DNA from 2 places in the Fibrobacter sp. UWR4 genome. Region 1 is predicted to be linked to the other one. Evidence: riboswitches for the same ligand, from Rfam matches in the RefSeq annotation. Region 1 holds a riboswitch; the other holds the start of a gene.

What was found. Region 1 has a riboswitch for thiamine pyrophosphate ahead of thiC (phosphomethylpyrimidine synthase ThiC). Riboswitches for the same ligand answer to the same signal wherever they lie in the genome.
Positions count from the first base shown of each region.
Region 2: linked by a shared signal. The riboswitch ahead of thiS (sulfur carrier protein ThiS) and the one ahead of thiC (phosphomethylpyrimidine synthase ThiC) in region 1 are both predicted to bind thiamine pyrophosphate.

Region 1 covers NZ_QGDU01000051.1:2,163-9,899, forward strand. Annotated here, with positions in the region: gene BGX12_RS14220 (efflux RND transporter periplasmic adaptor subunit) at 1-929, opposite strand, end outside; gene BGX12_RS14225 (cation diffusion facilitator family transporter) at 1,071-1,991, shown strand; TPP riboswitch at 2,709-2,810, shown strand; gene thiC (phosphomethylpyrimidine synthase ThiC) at 2,840-4,528, shown strand; gene BGX12_RS14235 (aldo/keto reductase) at 4,679-5,512, shown strand; gene BGX12_RS14240 (pitrilysin family protein) at 5,532-7,007, shown strand; gene BGX12_RS14245 (carbonic anhydrase) at 7,007-7,546, shown strand; gene BGX12_RS14250 (hypothetical protein) at 7,565-7,737, opposite strand, start outside.
Region 2 covers NZ_QGDU01000054.1:2,977-10,713, forward strand. Annotated here, with positions in the region: gene BGX12_RS14410 (hypothetical protein) at 1-68, opposite strand, end outside; gene BGX12_RS14415 (FAD:protein FMN transferase) at 101-1,120, opposite strand; TPP riboswitch at 1,310-1,425, shown strand; gene thiS (sulfur carrier protein ThiS) at 1,409-1,618, shown strand; gene thiF (thiamine biosynthesis protein ThiF) at 1,618-2,268, shown strand; gene BGX12_RS14430 (thiazole synthase) at 2,368-3,138, shown strand; gene thiH (2-iminoacetate synthase ThiH) at 3,255-4,565, shown strand; gene BGX12_RS14440 (diguanylate cyclase) at 4,616-6,178, shown strand; gene thiE (thiamine phosphate synthase) at 6,168-6,791, shown strand; gene BGX12_RS14450 (M23 family metallopeptidase) at 6,804-7,737, opposite strand, start outside.

The DNA of each region.
Region 1 (7,737 bases):
TCTGCCATGGGGGTACTTTCATCGGGAGTAAACTTTAGTGCCTTTACGGGGACGGAAACTGCATCGACGACTTCCTTTGTTACGATGGTGCAGGTGGCGGTCATGCCGGGCAGTAATTTCTGGTCCGGATTGTCTGCGGTAATGACCACAGTGTAAGTAACCACATTGCTTGTGGTAGTGGGGTTTAGTCGAACTTCCTGCACCTTTCCGCTGAACTTTTCATTCTGGAAGGCGTCCACCGTGAATTCCACGCGCTGGCCTGCCTTTACCTGACCGATGTCAGCTTCGTCAACAGCTGCCATCACTTTCATCTGGCTTAAATCTTTTGCAATGATGAACAGGGTAGGAGTGCTCATGGAGGCGGCCACCGTTTGGCCCACGTCCACAGCCCGCTTCAGGACTACACCGTTAATGGGGCTCTTGATGGTAGCGTAGCTCAAATTTAAGCGGGCTTGAGCCACTTCGTTCTTGCGTTGTTCCATGGTGAACTGGGCTGCATTCATGTTATATTCGGCTGATTCCAGCTCCACGGCGCTGGCACTGTTGCTTTCCGCCAGTTTCTTGGTGCGCTCGTAAGAACTTTTCTTGTAGTTGTAATCGTTTTCGGCTGCCTTATAGGCAATTTCAGTTTGGTTCAAGGTAGATTGCAACTTGGATTTGTCCAGTTGGGCAATGACCTGCCCTTTTTTTACCTTGGAATTGAAGTCTACGAAAATCTTGCTGATGTCGCCAGACACCTGAGTACCCACTTCTACCTGGTCCACGGGTTCCAGGGAGCCGGTAGCGGAAATGGAGGTGGAAATGGTAGTCTGAGTAACGGCTGTGGTAACCAGGGTGGCTATCTTTGCCTCGGTTTTCTTATCCAGCACAAAGGTCTTGATTCCATAACCGATGCCAACCAAAATGGCGACCACAATTAAAATTTTCATCAGTTTTTTCATACGTTGTCTTATAAAATAGAAAGTATTGGTCTATTTACGAATGTTTAGATGTTTAGGAACGGCAATCCGTTGCTTTATGGTTTTAACTTAGCCTAGTCTTTACCTTTTTAAGTTTCTAAATTGCAGGGCATGACTCGCATCGCAAAGCATGACGATAGCGCCGAAGTGCGGCACGTGACCTGGGTTGGCCTGGGGTGGAACGCGGCTCTTTCCATAGGGAAGGGGCTGGCCGGTTTCTTCGGTGGGTCTCAGGCTTTGATTGCGGACGCCATTCATAGCGCATCGGACTTTGTTACAGATATTGCCGTCATCGTGGGTTCCCGCTTTTGGAATTCGCCTCCCGACGCAGATCATCCATATGGACATCGCCGTTTCGAGACGCTGATTTCTGTGGGAATCGGTGTGGCGGTTTGTGCTGTGGGTGTGGGCCTTGGCTATGACGCCATCCAGACCTTGCGTCTTGGGGAAGATGGTGCTTCCCACCCGGAATGGATTGCTGCTGTTATGGCCGCCCTCTCTATCATTATCAAGGAAGTCCTTTTCCATTATACTCGCAAAGCAGGCAAGAGCATTCGTAGTCAGGCTCTGGAAGCAAACGCCTGGCATCATCGCAGTGACGCCTACAGTTCCATTCCCGTGTTGATTGCGGTGGGTATTGGAATTGTATTCCCGGAGTTGTGGTTTGCAGATTCCGTGGGCGCTATTATTGTGGCGTGCTTTATTTTGCATTCTGGCTATGAAATTGCCTGGCCCGGAATCCATCAGGTGGCAGACATTGGCGCTCCCGAGGAAATCGCGGCGAAGTTAAAAACACTGGCTCTTGAAACCCCAGGTGTTATTAGCATCCATGGCTTTAGAACCCGTTTTGTAGGGAGTGACCTTCATGTAGATTTGCATATCGTTGTCCCTGCGGATATGACCTTGCTTGCTGCTCACGACCTGTCCGAGGAAGTGGAACGCCGTATTCTTGAAGCTGGCGAAAACGTTGTAGATGCCATGGTCCATGTGGACCCCTACGATCCGAAGAAAGCAGGTGTTGATAGGGTCTAGAGGCTAGGGAATTTTAGGGTCTAGGGGCTAGGGTCTAGGGGCTAGGGCATCAAGATGTAAATGCTTGCGATTTCGAGACAATCACATCTTTAAATCCCCCCACGAAGTATTCCCGACATTCCTAATCACTAATCACTAATCACTAATCACTATCCCAGGGTCTAGGGGATTTTAGGGTCTAGGGTCTAGGGGCTAGGGCATCAAGATGTAAATGCTTGCGATTTCGAGACAATCACATCTTTAAATCCCCCCACGAAATATTCCCGAAATTCCTAATCACTAACCACTAACCACTATCCCAGGGTCTAGGGGCTAGGATCTAGGGGCTAGGGCCGCAGGAGGTAAGCGCAAATGATTTCGGAATGGATTCGTCCTTAAATCCCCCCACGAAGTATTCCCGACATTCCTAATCTCTATTTTCTAATTTCTAGTCTCTACACCCCTCAAGCACCGTCAGGTGCGACCTGTCCACCTCATACCTCAAAGGCGCACCGCGCCGACCTCTAGCCACTGAGGCACGCTTCGCTTGAGGAGTGAGGTCGGAGCTTCGCTCCTAGAGGTTTGATGTACCCTAATCTCTATTTTCTAATTTCTAGTCTCTACTACCCTCAAGCACCGTCTGGTGCGGCCTGTCCACCTCATACCTCAAAGGCGCACCGCGCCGACCTCTAACCACTAACCACTAATCACTATCCTCAAGATATTCTATATTGCAGTCATACTGCTTAGGGGTGCTGCGAGTCGAGTGGCCGTGGCTGAGAAAATACCCTTGGAACTTGCGCCAGTAATTTGGCCGAAGGAAAAGTGAGGTTCTCGTGGAATCCAAGAATTCCCTTCTGAAACCGTTTATGAATTCCCGGAAGATTTATGTGCCGGGTAAGATTTTCTCCGATATCCGCGTAGGTATGCGCGAAATTCAGACCGAGGATCCGCTGACGCCTTGTGTTCCTGTTTACGACACTAGTGGACCTTACAGCGATGAAAACGCAACCATCGATGTGACCAAGGGTATTGAACGTTTCCGCGAAAGCTGGATTGCTGAACGTGGCGATGCCGAACAGCTGGACGACATGACTTCCGCTTACGGCCGTGCCCGTCGTGAAAATCACGAACTGGACCACTTGCGTTTTAATGCAGTTCATCATCCGATGCGCGCCAAGGCTGGCCACAAGCTGACCCAGCTGGACTACGCCCGCGCAGGCGTCATTACCAAGGAAATGGAATACGTTGCTATCCGCGAAAACCAGCGCATCGACGAACTGGTGGCTGCAGGCAAGCTGAAGGCAAACGGCAAGCCCATTACCGCAGAATTCGTCCGTGACGAAATCGCAGCTGGCCGCGCCATCCTTCCGGGTAACATCAACCATCCGGAATGTGAACCTATGATCATCGGCACCAACTTCTTGGTGAAGATCAACAGCAACATCGGTAACTCCGCCATAACCTCTTCCATCGAAGAAGAAGTGGAAAAGATGGTGTGGTCCGTGCGTTGGGGCGCCGACACCGTCATGGACCTTTCCACCGGTAAGCACATTCACGAAACCCGCGAATGGATCATCCGCAACAGCCCCGTACCTATTGGAACAGTGCCTATTTATCAGGCTCTTGAAAAGGTCAACGGCAAGGCCGAGGAGCTGACCTGGGAACTTTACCGCGATACCTTGATTGAACAGGCCGAACAGGGCGTGGACTACTTCACTATTCATGCTGGACTTTTGCTGGAACACATTCCCATGTGCGCCAAGCGTACCACCGGCATCGTTAGCCGCGGCGGTTCTATTCTTGCCCTGTGGCAGATGCGTCATCACCAGCAGAACTTCCTGTACACTCACTTCCGTGAAATCTGCGAAATCCTGGCTCAGTACGACGTTGCTGTCTCCCTGGGTGATGGACTTCGTCCGGGCTCCTTGGCTGACGCCAATGACGAAGCCCAGTTCGGTGAACTGGATACTTTGGGCGAACTGACCAAGATTGCCTGGGAATACGGTGTGCAGGTGATTATCGAAGGCCCGGGTCACGTGCCTATGCAGAAAATCCAGGACAACATGGCCCGCCAGCTGGAAAAGTGCCACGGCGCACCCTTCTACACTCTTGGACCTCTCACCACCGATATTGCACCCGGCTACGACCACATTACTTCAGCCATCGGTGCAGCACAGATCGGCTGGTACGGTACCGCCATGCTTTGCTACGTAACTCCCAAGGAACATCTGGGCCTGCCTAACCGCGACGACGTTCGTGCAGGCGTTGTTACCTACAAGCTTGCCGCCCACGCCGCAGACATCGCCAAGGGCCACTTTGCAGCCCAGTTCCGCGATGACGCCCTGAGTCGTGCTCGCTTTGACTTCCGCTGGAACGACCAGTTCGCCCTTTCCCTGGATCCTGAAAAGGCCATGGAATTCCACGACGAAACCCTCCCCGGAAACCAGGCCAAGTCCAGCCATTTCTGCTCCATGTGCGGTCCCAACTTCTGCAGCATGCGCATTACAAAGGCTATCCGCAACTTTGTGGATACCGGCGACATCGGCGACGTGTAAACGCTGCAAGATGGTTGCTATGAAGTCATGCTGACGAATGTCAGCATCGGCTGTGCTGGTATCTTTCGTGAACAAAATACTCACAATTTGTGATTGCGGCTGGCATTTTAAAGTTATATATTACCTCGTAGGTTTAACCTGCGAGGTTTTATGATTTTAGACGAAACTTTTAAATTGGCAAATGGCGCCCGTATTCCGAAAATTGCCCTAGGCACTTGGCAGACCCCCGATGACGTGGCCGCGTCTGCCGTAGTGGCAGCCATTGACGCAGGTTACAAGCATATCGATACTGCTGCTGTTTACGGTAACGAACGTGGGGTAGGCGAGGGTCTCGCCGCCGCTCTCAAGAAAACGGGCATCCACCGCGAAAGCATTTTCCTTACTTCCAAGATTCCCGCAGAAGTCAAGAGCTACAAGGGTGCCGAACAGAGCATTCAGGATAGTTTTGAACGCCTGGCCACACCCCATATTGACATGATGCTTATTCACTGGCCCAAGCCCTGGATAGAGATGAAGGATCCTAACGCACCCACCTACTATGCAGAAAATCTGCAGGTGTGGAAAGCCATGGAAGAAGCTAACGAATGTGGTAAGATTCGTTGCCTGGGTGTTTCCAATTTCAGCATTGACGATATCAAGAACATTCAGGACAATTGTAACGTTCAGCCGGTGGTAAACCAGATCCGAGTTCACATCGGTCACGTTCCTCTTGAGTTGATTGAATTCTGCCGTATCAACAACATCCGCGTGGAGGCTTATTCTCCCAATGCCACGGGTCGCCTGTCTCAAGTGCCTGCGATTTGTGAAATGGCCAAGAAATACAACGTCTCTGTTCCGCAGTTGGCAAACCGCTTCTGCCTCCAGCTGAATCTGGTCACTCTTCCCAAGTCCACTCACGCTGAACGCATTATCGAAAATGGCAAGCTTGATTTTGAAATCAGCGCCGACGATATGGAACAGCTGTTGCAGATGCCGGAGATTTAGTTTTACTACATTGTAAAACATGAAGTTTTCTCGCAAAGTTTTATTGCCGGTGGTGGCTGCACTTTCTATAGTGCTGCCTTCCTCCGTATTTGCCGACGTGAATCTTCCTGTCCATAGGGAAGTTTTGCCTAATGGCTTGACCGTTCTTTTGCACCCTAATAACCAGGCGCCTACTGTAAGCTGCCGCCTGTTCTATGTGACTGGTTCCGTTCACGAGGTTCCGGGCAAGTCCGGTCTTGCTCACCTTCTGGAACATGAACTGTTCAAGGGTACCAAGAAAGTGGGTATTCAGGATAGTGTGGCAGACGTTCGTTTTATGGCCTTGCAGGACAGCTTGCAGGCTCTGATTCGCCCTGCAAAGATTGCCGGCGATACCGCTACCGTCAAGAAACTTACCGCAGAGCACGACTCCATCGTCAATGAACATCGCAAGATCTTTGTGAAGGACGAACTGTGGGGAGCCTACCAGGCTGCTGGTGGTACTGGCCTCAATGCCTTTACTACAGACCTCATGACTGCATACATCGTAACTCTTCCCAAAAACAAGATCGAATTGTTCATGTGGTTGGAAGCGGACCGTATGCAAAACGCCGTACTTCGTGAATTCTACTCCGAACGTGACGTAGTCCGCGAAGAACGCCGCATGCGTTATGACGACAAGCCTACTGGCCGTTATTACGAAACCTTGAACTCCATGATTTACGAGGCGTTCCCCTATCGTGTGCCTACCATCGGCTGGCCCAGTGATATTGCCAACCTGACTCGTGAAATGGCTGACGAACATTACCGCAAGTACTACAAGCCCCGTAACGCCATTCTCGTTTTGGCAGGCGACCTGGATACAACCTCCACCATGGAGATGATAAAGAAGTACTTTGCCGATATTCCTGCGGGGGAAGCTTTCCCCCCGTTAACCATCCGCGATCCGGAACAGGCCGGCGAAAAGCGCCTGACCGTAAAACGTCCTGACGCACCTAACATGTACAACCTGGTGTTCAAGACTCCAGAAGTAGGCGATGATATTCTTTACGCTCTGGATATTGCGGAAGGCGTACTGAACGGTCGTACGGGCAAACTGTACAAGCGTCTGGTTGAAGAAGAAAAACTGGCGGTTGGTGTCAGTGCCGGCAATAGCCCCAACAAGTATGTTTCCGAATTTAGCGTCCGAGTGAACATGCGACCCGATGCAGACCCCGCCAAGGTGGAAGCCATTGTCTGGGAAGAACTGGAAAAGCTGAAGACGGAACCCGTCAGCGAACGAGAATTCCAGAAGGTGAAAAATCACGCTTATGCAGGTCTCGTCCGTAGCCTTACGGATATGGAAAATGTGGCTACCATGCTTGCCTGGTACGAAATGTATGGCGACTACAAGATTTTCCTCCAGTGGGCGGACCACCTGAATAAGGTTTCTGTTGCAGACGTTCAAGCAGCAGCTCAAAAGACTTTTGTCCGGGAAAAATCTGTAGCAGGATTCCTGCTGAAGGAAAAGAAATAATGATTCAGGAAATGTTGCAGTACAATAAGGAATTCGTGGCAAGCAAAGGCTACGAAAAATTCACTACTAGCAAATACCCCGATAAGAAAATTGCCATCGTCACCTGTATGGATACTCGCCTGGTGGAACTTCTGCCGGCAGCCCTTGGCATCAAGAATGGTGACGTGAAGATGATCAAGAACGCTGGCGGCACCATTACCAATCCCTTTGATAGTACGGTGCGTAGCCTTCTCGTTGCCATCTACGAATTAGGCGTCAACGAAATCATGGTCATCGGTCATACCGGCTGCGGCGTGCAGGGCATGGACGCCCAGGAAATGCTTCACCTGATGAAAGAACGTGGTGTGGACGAGGAACACATTAGTCTCATGCGTCATTGCGGTATTGACCTGGATTCCTGGCTTCACGGATTTGAAGACACAGAAGCTGCTGTCCTTGAAACGGTGGATTTGGTGAAGAACCATCCCTTGGTTCCCAAGGATATTGTAGTTCGTGGCTATATCATGGATTCCGAGACTGGCGCGCTAAAGTCTCTATAGCAAAATCTCTATAATAATCTACTTAAGCAAGTTGCTGATTTGCTGGTCAATGTCCTGAGCTCTTTTGGAGTCTTCGTCGTAGACGGCGCAGACTTTCTGGCAGCTTAGTTCTAACAGTTTACGTGCCACGTTGGAATCCTGATGACGCAGTTCTCGCAGGGCCATGTCTATGCGTAGAATATCCGCGGTCT
Region 2 (7,737 bases), on a different contig from region 1:
GCAGTAAGACCGAATGTAATGGCAGCAGCAAAGCCTGCCATTCTAAGGGATAGATGGCTCTTTTTCATTTTTTTCTCCAGATGTGTTTTTTTTTTGATTGTTAGTTTTTGATAATTACTTTCTTTTTGACGGGATAGGTTATGGTCAAAATGTCTTGGAGTCCTTCTGTGTAGACCAGGGTTTTATCATTCATTACAAGAATCATCTGGAATTTTTCATGATTCTTTTTATAAAAGTCAATGGCCTTTTCTTTACCCATTACAAACAGGGTCGTAGATAAGGCGTCGGCGTACATGCCGGATTCTGCGATTATGGTAACGGAGGCAAGATCGTTATCTACAGGCTTGCCAGTTTTGCTGTCAAAAATATGGATGTATCTTTTCCCGTTTTCCTCGAAATAACGCTCGTATCCACCGCTGGTTATGACAGCCTTGTTGCAAATGGCGATTCCGCCAATAGGGGCATCTCCCCAGGGATTGGTAATGCCTACTTTCCAAGGGCTTCCATCAGGCTTGCTGCCTAAAGTCTGAACGTTTCCGCCTAGGTCCATTATGGCGGATGTTATTTCCTTTTCCTTCAATAATTGAATGGCCTGGTCTCCTGCGAAGCCTTTGCCTATGGCTCCCATGTCCATCATCATTCCGTTTTTCATGGTCACGATTGCCGAGTTGTTGTTTTGATATGAAAGGGAGACCTTGTTGAAATCGGTGGCGGTAAGGGCTTCCTTGATTTCCGTATCCGAAGGAACTCTATATTTTTCGGTGGTGAATCCCCATAAATGGATGATGGGGAATAGTGTTGGATTGAAGGCCCCGTCCGTTTCTTTGGCAATGCTTAAAGAAAAAGAAATCAGGTTGGCGATCTGCGCGGGTGTTTCTACGGATTTTTCTTCGCCTTCGTTAAGGTGATTGAGTTTATAGATGTAGCTGCCTTCTTTTGTGGTGGATATTTGCGTTTCTATGTTTGCGATCAGGGCCTCTACGGCATCGTTGGCTTTTTCTGTGTCTGTACCGAAACTTTTTAGCGACATGAATGTGTTCATGGCCTCAAAGGATTTTGCGGATTCCGTTGATTTTGGTGTGTTGGCAGAATCGTCTTTTTGACAGGCGATGAAAATCAAGAAACAAAGGCTTATAAAAAGGAATCTTGCTGGAATCATAATTTTAGACTAAGCTAATATAATAAGTTATAGCTAACTTTTAAAGGGGGTTGCAAGAAAAAAGTTAAAAAAGGCTAACTTTGGAGCGGGGTATGCTGAATGGGTCTGTTGGTTTAAGTTTGGTTGCCGTCAAAAATCAAATTTTTTAAGTTTGTGCCATACGGGAGCTGGTAAAACCGGCTGAGAGTGCAATTGACGTGGGTCTGATTGCTTACCGCACCTGATTTGGATAATGCCAACGGAGGTAAAATGATTAAAGTCAATGGCATTGACATCGAAGCCGACGGAACCATTTTTGCGGGTAAGTCTGTCGCAGAATATTTGTCCACCACAAATTATGACTGTAAGCGCATTGCAGTAGAACGCAATGGCGATATTGTGCCTAAGGCCAAGTACGGTGAAACGCTGCTTGCCGAAGGGGATTCTCTTGAAGTTGTAAGCTTTGTGGGGGGTGGTTAATGTCCGCAGATTGTGTACAGCGCGCCCCTACCAGGGAAGAAATGCTGGCTGCATTGGTTGTTCGCCAGGGTGAAGAGAATGTCAAAAAGCTGCAGGCGGCCACGGTGGCGGTCTGCGGTTTGGGCGGTCTCGGTTCCAACGTGGCTATCGCTTTGGCGCGTGCTGGGGTTGGTCGCTTGGTGCTTGTGGATTTTGACTGCGTGGACGTGACCAACTTGCATCGTCAGCAGTACAAGGCCTGCCAGGTGGGAATGCCCAAGGCTGTTGCGCTGCCTGAGAATCTACGGGAGATTGCGCCCTACATCGAACTGGAATCCCATCAGGTTCGCGTGACAGAAGAAAATGTTATGGAACTGGTAGGGAAGGCCGACGTAGTTTGCGAGGCTTTTGATAATGCAGAAGCCAAGGCCATGCTGGTGAATGCCGCCTTGGAAAATGGCAAGGTGCTGGTGGCGGCCTCCGGGATGGCTGGCTTCGGTGATGCAAATTCCATCCAGACCCGCCGCGTGTCAAAGAATTTTTATTTGTGTGGCGATGGCGTCAGCGACGTGAATGCTGGAATCGGGCTGGTGGCCCCTCGCGTCATGGCTTGCGCCGCCCACGAGGCACAGACAGTAGTGCGAATCATCTGCGGCCTTGAGCCAAAGTAGTCCCACTTTTTTATTTTTTTATTAAATGAAATTGAAGTATTGTCTGCTTCAAAGCGTCTGCAATCTAGCCCCTAGCCCCTAAACCCTAGCCCCTAATATATGGAAAACGATAAACTGGTTCTTGGCGGTCATGAGTTCAACTCCCGCTTTATTCTCGGTTCTGGCAAGTACTCCCTGAAGCTTATTGAAGCTGCGGTGCAGTACGCCGGTGCAGAAATCATTACCTGCGCTGTTCGCCGTGCCAATACCAAGGAACACGAAAACATCCTGGATTACATTCCCAAGAGTGCAACCCTGCTGCCCAATACTTCTGGTGCCCGCAATGCTGACGAAGCGGTTCGTATTGCTCGCCTTGCCCGCGAACTGGGCTGCGGCGATTTCGTGAAGATTGAAATCATGCGCGACTCCAAGTACTTGCTGCCGGACAATTACGAAACCATCAAGGCTACCGAAATTCTTGCTAAGGAAGGTTTCGTGGTATTGCCTTACATGCACGCCGACTTGAACGTGGCACGCGACCTGGTGAATGCAGGTGCCGCTGCTGTTATGCCTCTGGCTGCTCCCATCGGTTCCAACCGCGGTCTTTCCGCCAAGGATTTCATCCAGATCCTTATCGACGAAATCGAGCTTCCCATTATCGTAGACGCCGGTATCGGTAAGCCGTCCCAGGCTTGCGAAGCTATGGAAATGGGCGCAGCCGCTGTGATGGCTAATACCGCTCTTGCTACTGCAGGAGACTTGCCTCGCATGGCCGCCGCCTTCAAGTCCGCCATCGAAGCTGGCCGCAACGCTTACCTCTCCGGTATGGGCCGCGTGCTGGTTCGTGGTGCCGCCGCCAGCGATCCCCTCACAGGATTCCTGAGAGACTAATTTAGTAGACAGTAGACGGTAGACAGTTTTTCTTTAGTAAGGCGCACTGGTGTGCGCAAAATTTTAGACAAACGACTTCCTACTTCCTACTAATAACTTCCTACTTCCTACTAATTATGAATAACTATCACGACGAACGATATTTTGTGGATTCCGATACCTTGTCTCCCGAGGCATTGGCCCGTAAGCACCGTATCGAAACAGATCCTTCCGCGCGCTCCAACCATATGGAGTATATGAAGGGCATGGAAGTCATCCAGTCCGACATTTATGGCAAGGTCATGGGGCATGTGGATTCCGTAGACTTCAGTAAGTACACTGCCCGTGATGTGCTGGCTGCTTTGGACCATCACACTTGTACCGTAGAAGATTTCAAGGCGCTCCTTTCTCCAGCTGCCGCTCCTTTCCTGGAAAAGATGGCACAGAAGGCAAAGCTGGAAACCAGCAAGCACTTTGGCAATACGGTGTACTTCTTTACTCCGCTATACATCGCCAACTACTGCGAAAACTACTGCGTCTATTGCGGCTTCAACTGCTACAACAAAATCAAGCGCATGCAGCTCTCCATGGAGCAGATCGAGCACGAAATGAAGGTCATCGCCGACAGCGGCATGGAAGAAGTGCTGATCCTTACCGGCGAAAGCCGCGCCAAGAGCAGCGTGGAATACATTGGCGAAGCCTGCAAGATTGCCCACAAGTATTTCCGTATGGTGGGGGTGGAAGTTTACCCTATGAACACCGACGAATACAAGTACCTCCATGAATGTGGGGTAGATTACGTGACGGTCTTCCAGGAAACCTACGACAAGGACCGCTACGAACAGCTTCACCTGCTGGGTCACAAGCGTATCTATCCGTACCGCTTCGACTCTCAGGAACGCGCCCTTATGGGTGGTATGCGCGGCTGCGGTTTCTCCGCATTGCTAGGCCTTTCCGACTTCCGCAAGGATGCCCTGGCTAGCGCGCTGCACGTATTCTATCTGCAGAAGAAGTATCCTCATGCAGAAATGAGCCTGTCTTGCCCCCGCCTTCGCCCCATCGTGAACAACGACAAGATTAACCCTCTTGACGTTCACGAAAAGGAACTTTGCCAGGTGCTGTGCGCATATCGCATTTTCATGCCTTTCGTTGGCATTACCGTCTCCAGCCGCGAATCCAAGGAATTCCGTAACGGCATCGTAAAGATTGCCGCCACCAAGGTTTCCGCAGGTGTATCTACCGGCGTTGGCGACCACGAGGAAAAGTACAAGGACAGCGACGACGAGGTTAAAACCAAGACCGCCGACGTAAACGCCGGCAAGAAAACCTCCGATGCCGAGGGCGATGAGCAGTTCGAAATCAACGACAACCGTAGTTTTAACGCCATGTACAAGGATATCAGCGGCGAGGGCCTCCAGCCGGTGCTAAATGACTATTTGTACGTGTAGTTTGAGCCATCGGGATGCAGTCGACTTGATTTTTATTTAGATTATTTGCGATGGAACAGGCGCTTTACTGGATTGCTTCTTTGACTTTCGCCATAATTCTGGCGATTATCTTGTGGCATGCCTATACTTACAAGAACGTGGCTTCCCCTGTAGATAAGGCTTACCGAATTCTTGTTTCCTGGTGCGTGTTCTTTTGCTTGCAGGATGCCCTGTGGGGAATTGCGGCCATGCCCGAAGTTGGCCATCCGTCGTTCCTTTTTGGGATCACTACCGGATTCCATATTTTTACGGTAATCACGGCGTACGTCTGGCTTCATTTTGTTCTGGTTTATCTGGGCAGCGAAATTCACCACAAAAGGCTTTACCGTGCGCTGGTTCTTTTGGCGGTTGTTTTTCAGACAGCCTTGGTAATAAGGAATATTTTCGTTCCCACCATCTTTACTATTGGCCCCAACAACGAATACCGATGCGAAGCCTTTAGGCAGGTTGCGTTCTTTAACCAGTACTTTATCTATGTGTTGATTGGCTTGATTACTGCAATTTCTGCTTTAAGTAAGAAGGGGGATACCCGTAAACAGTATGCCGCCGTTTTTGTCTTCGTGCTGGCTCCCATATTGTGCGGCATATTCCAGTTTTTCTTCCCCAACGCACCTTTCTATGCTGTTGGCTATGCGGTAGGCTGTACAATCATTCACGTATTCATTGCATCAAGGGTGCATAACGATCGCCTGGTGCTTGCATCTACTACCGATGAACTGACCCAGGTTTACAATCGACGTTCCTACGAAGAAGACCTTAAGCGATACGAGGATCATCCCATAGAAGATGACTTGATTCTTTTTTCTGTGGATGTGAATAGCTTAAAACAGGTCAACGATTCCCTAGGCCACCTTGCTGGCGACGAACTGATCCAGGGGGCCAGCCTTTGCATTACCAACGCTTTTTCCGGCAGCGGCAAGGTTTACCGCGTTGGTGGTGATGAATTTATTGTTGTTGTACATTCCGATGAATCCGGCAAGAAATATAAGGACAGGCTTGAAAATGAAGTTGACCAGTGGAAAGGCCAGAGAATAAAGGACATGTCTCTTTCTGTTGGTTATGCCGCCAAACGGGATATGCCTAACGCCAGCCTGATGGAATTGAAAAAGTCTGCTGACCAGATGATGTATCATGATAAGGAACAGTATTACAAATCCAAGGGCGTAGACCGCCGAGGACAGCGCGAAGCCTTTGATGCCGTCTGCAATTCCTACACCAAGATTTTGAAGGTCAACCTGACGGCTGATTCCTATGGAATCATCAAGATGAACCTGGATGAGAAAACGGAACAGAAAGGTTTCTCCCATAAGATTTCCGAATGGCTTCATGGCTTTGGAAAGTCCGGGCAGGTTCATGCCGAAGACTTAAGCGGCTACCTGGAAAAAACTTCCCTGGAATTCTTACGCAGTTATTTTACGGAGGGTAACACCTCTCTGAGCATTTTCTATAGGCGACTCTCTGCCGATGGTTACCGCCGTGTGATGATGGAAATGATTCCTTCCGATGATTACACCGCAGAAAACCAGACCTTGTATTTATATGTAAAGGATATTGGCGCAGCCCATGAATCTTGATACCACCCTCTATTTTATTACCGATAGTTCTACTGTTCCTGCTGAAAAGTTCTTGTCTTCTGTGGAGGCCGCCTGCAAGGGGGGCGCAACCATCATCCAGCTTCGCGAAAAGAACAAGTCTACCCGCGAATACATGGAGTTGGCCGCCGCTGTCCATGAAATCACCAGCCGCTATAACGTGCCTCTGATTATTGATGATCGCGTGGATGTAGCTCTCGCTATTGGTGCCGAAGGTGTTCATGTGGGCCAGACTGACATGCCGGTGGCTACAGCCCGTAAGCTCATGGGCCCGGACAAAATTGTGGGAGCCACCACCAAGACGGTGCCCCAGGCTCTGGAAGCCTATGAACAGGGCGCAGACTATTGTGGCGTGGGGGCAATTTATCCCACTACCACCAAGGTGATCACCATTCTCACTAGCGTAGACACCCTGAAGGAAATCGTAAAGGCTGTTCCCATTCCCGTGAATGCCATCGGTGGCCTGAACAAGGATAACATCGATGTACTGAAGGGTTCCGGTATCAAGGGCATTTGTGCCGTTTCCGCAATCCAGAAGGCCGCTGACCCAGAAGTTGCAGCTCGCGAACTGAAGTCCGCCTTCCTGGCGCTATGATCCGCTTGCGCCTTATTTGCATCCCTTAAGGGTTTGTCCTACTGTTAAGGATTGTCCCTTGGTAAGGTTGTTGATGCGAATGACCGCGTCCTCGGAAATGTTGAACCATAGGGCGACATCCGTAAGGGTGTCGCCTTTTTTTACGACGTAGAAGTTTTCTTTCTTCAGCTTCGCCTGCATTTTGCGGTGTGCATCAATGACTTTCTTTTTGGGAAGGTTGTCGACGCCGGGCTGAAGTTCCCATTTGGGGAAGTTAATGATGGTAGCCGGATCGATATTGATTTCGCCATATCTGATTTCAAAATGGAGGTGGGCTCCGGAGGACCTTCCTGTATTGCCCGCCAGGCCTACAATATCACCTGGATAAACATAGTCGCCCACCTTGACGCTTCTGGCGGCCAGATGTCCATACAGAGTCTGCAAACCGTTTTCGTGTTCCACCAGGACGTAATGCCCGTAGCCGCCCTTGTTGTATTTGGACATAATGACTTTGCCCGGATAAGCCGCAACAATAGGCTCCTTCATGATGACGTTAACATCCACGCCACGATGTAGACGATGGCTTCGTACTCCGTAGGGAGAACCAAGCAGGGCTTCGTGGGTGACGGGAATCAGCATGCTGGAAAAGTCAAAATTTTCGATGCTGTTGAAGAACGCAGAATCTTCTTCAGCTTTTGATTTCTTTTCAGGTTCCTTCTTCTTGATGATTTCAAATTCGACCCCTTCTTTCTCGTAGAGAAGAGCTTTGGTGAATGCCTTAGGGTCATCCGCACTAATGGTAATTCTGGAGGAATCTTCTACGACAGGTTCATCAAATACGGTTGTGTCCGTTACCAGTTCTGCTTTACCGGTTCTAACTCTTTTAGGTGGATTCTTTTTCTTTGCGTCCTTTTTTGATTCCTTCTTCGTGTTCTTCTTGGAATCTTTTTTGCTTTCTTTCTTAGCG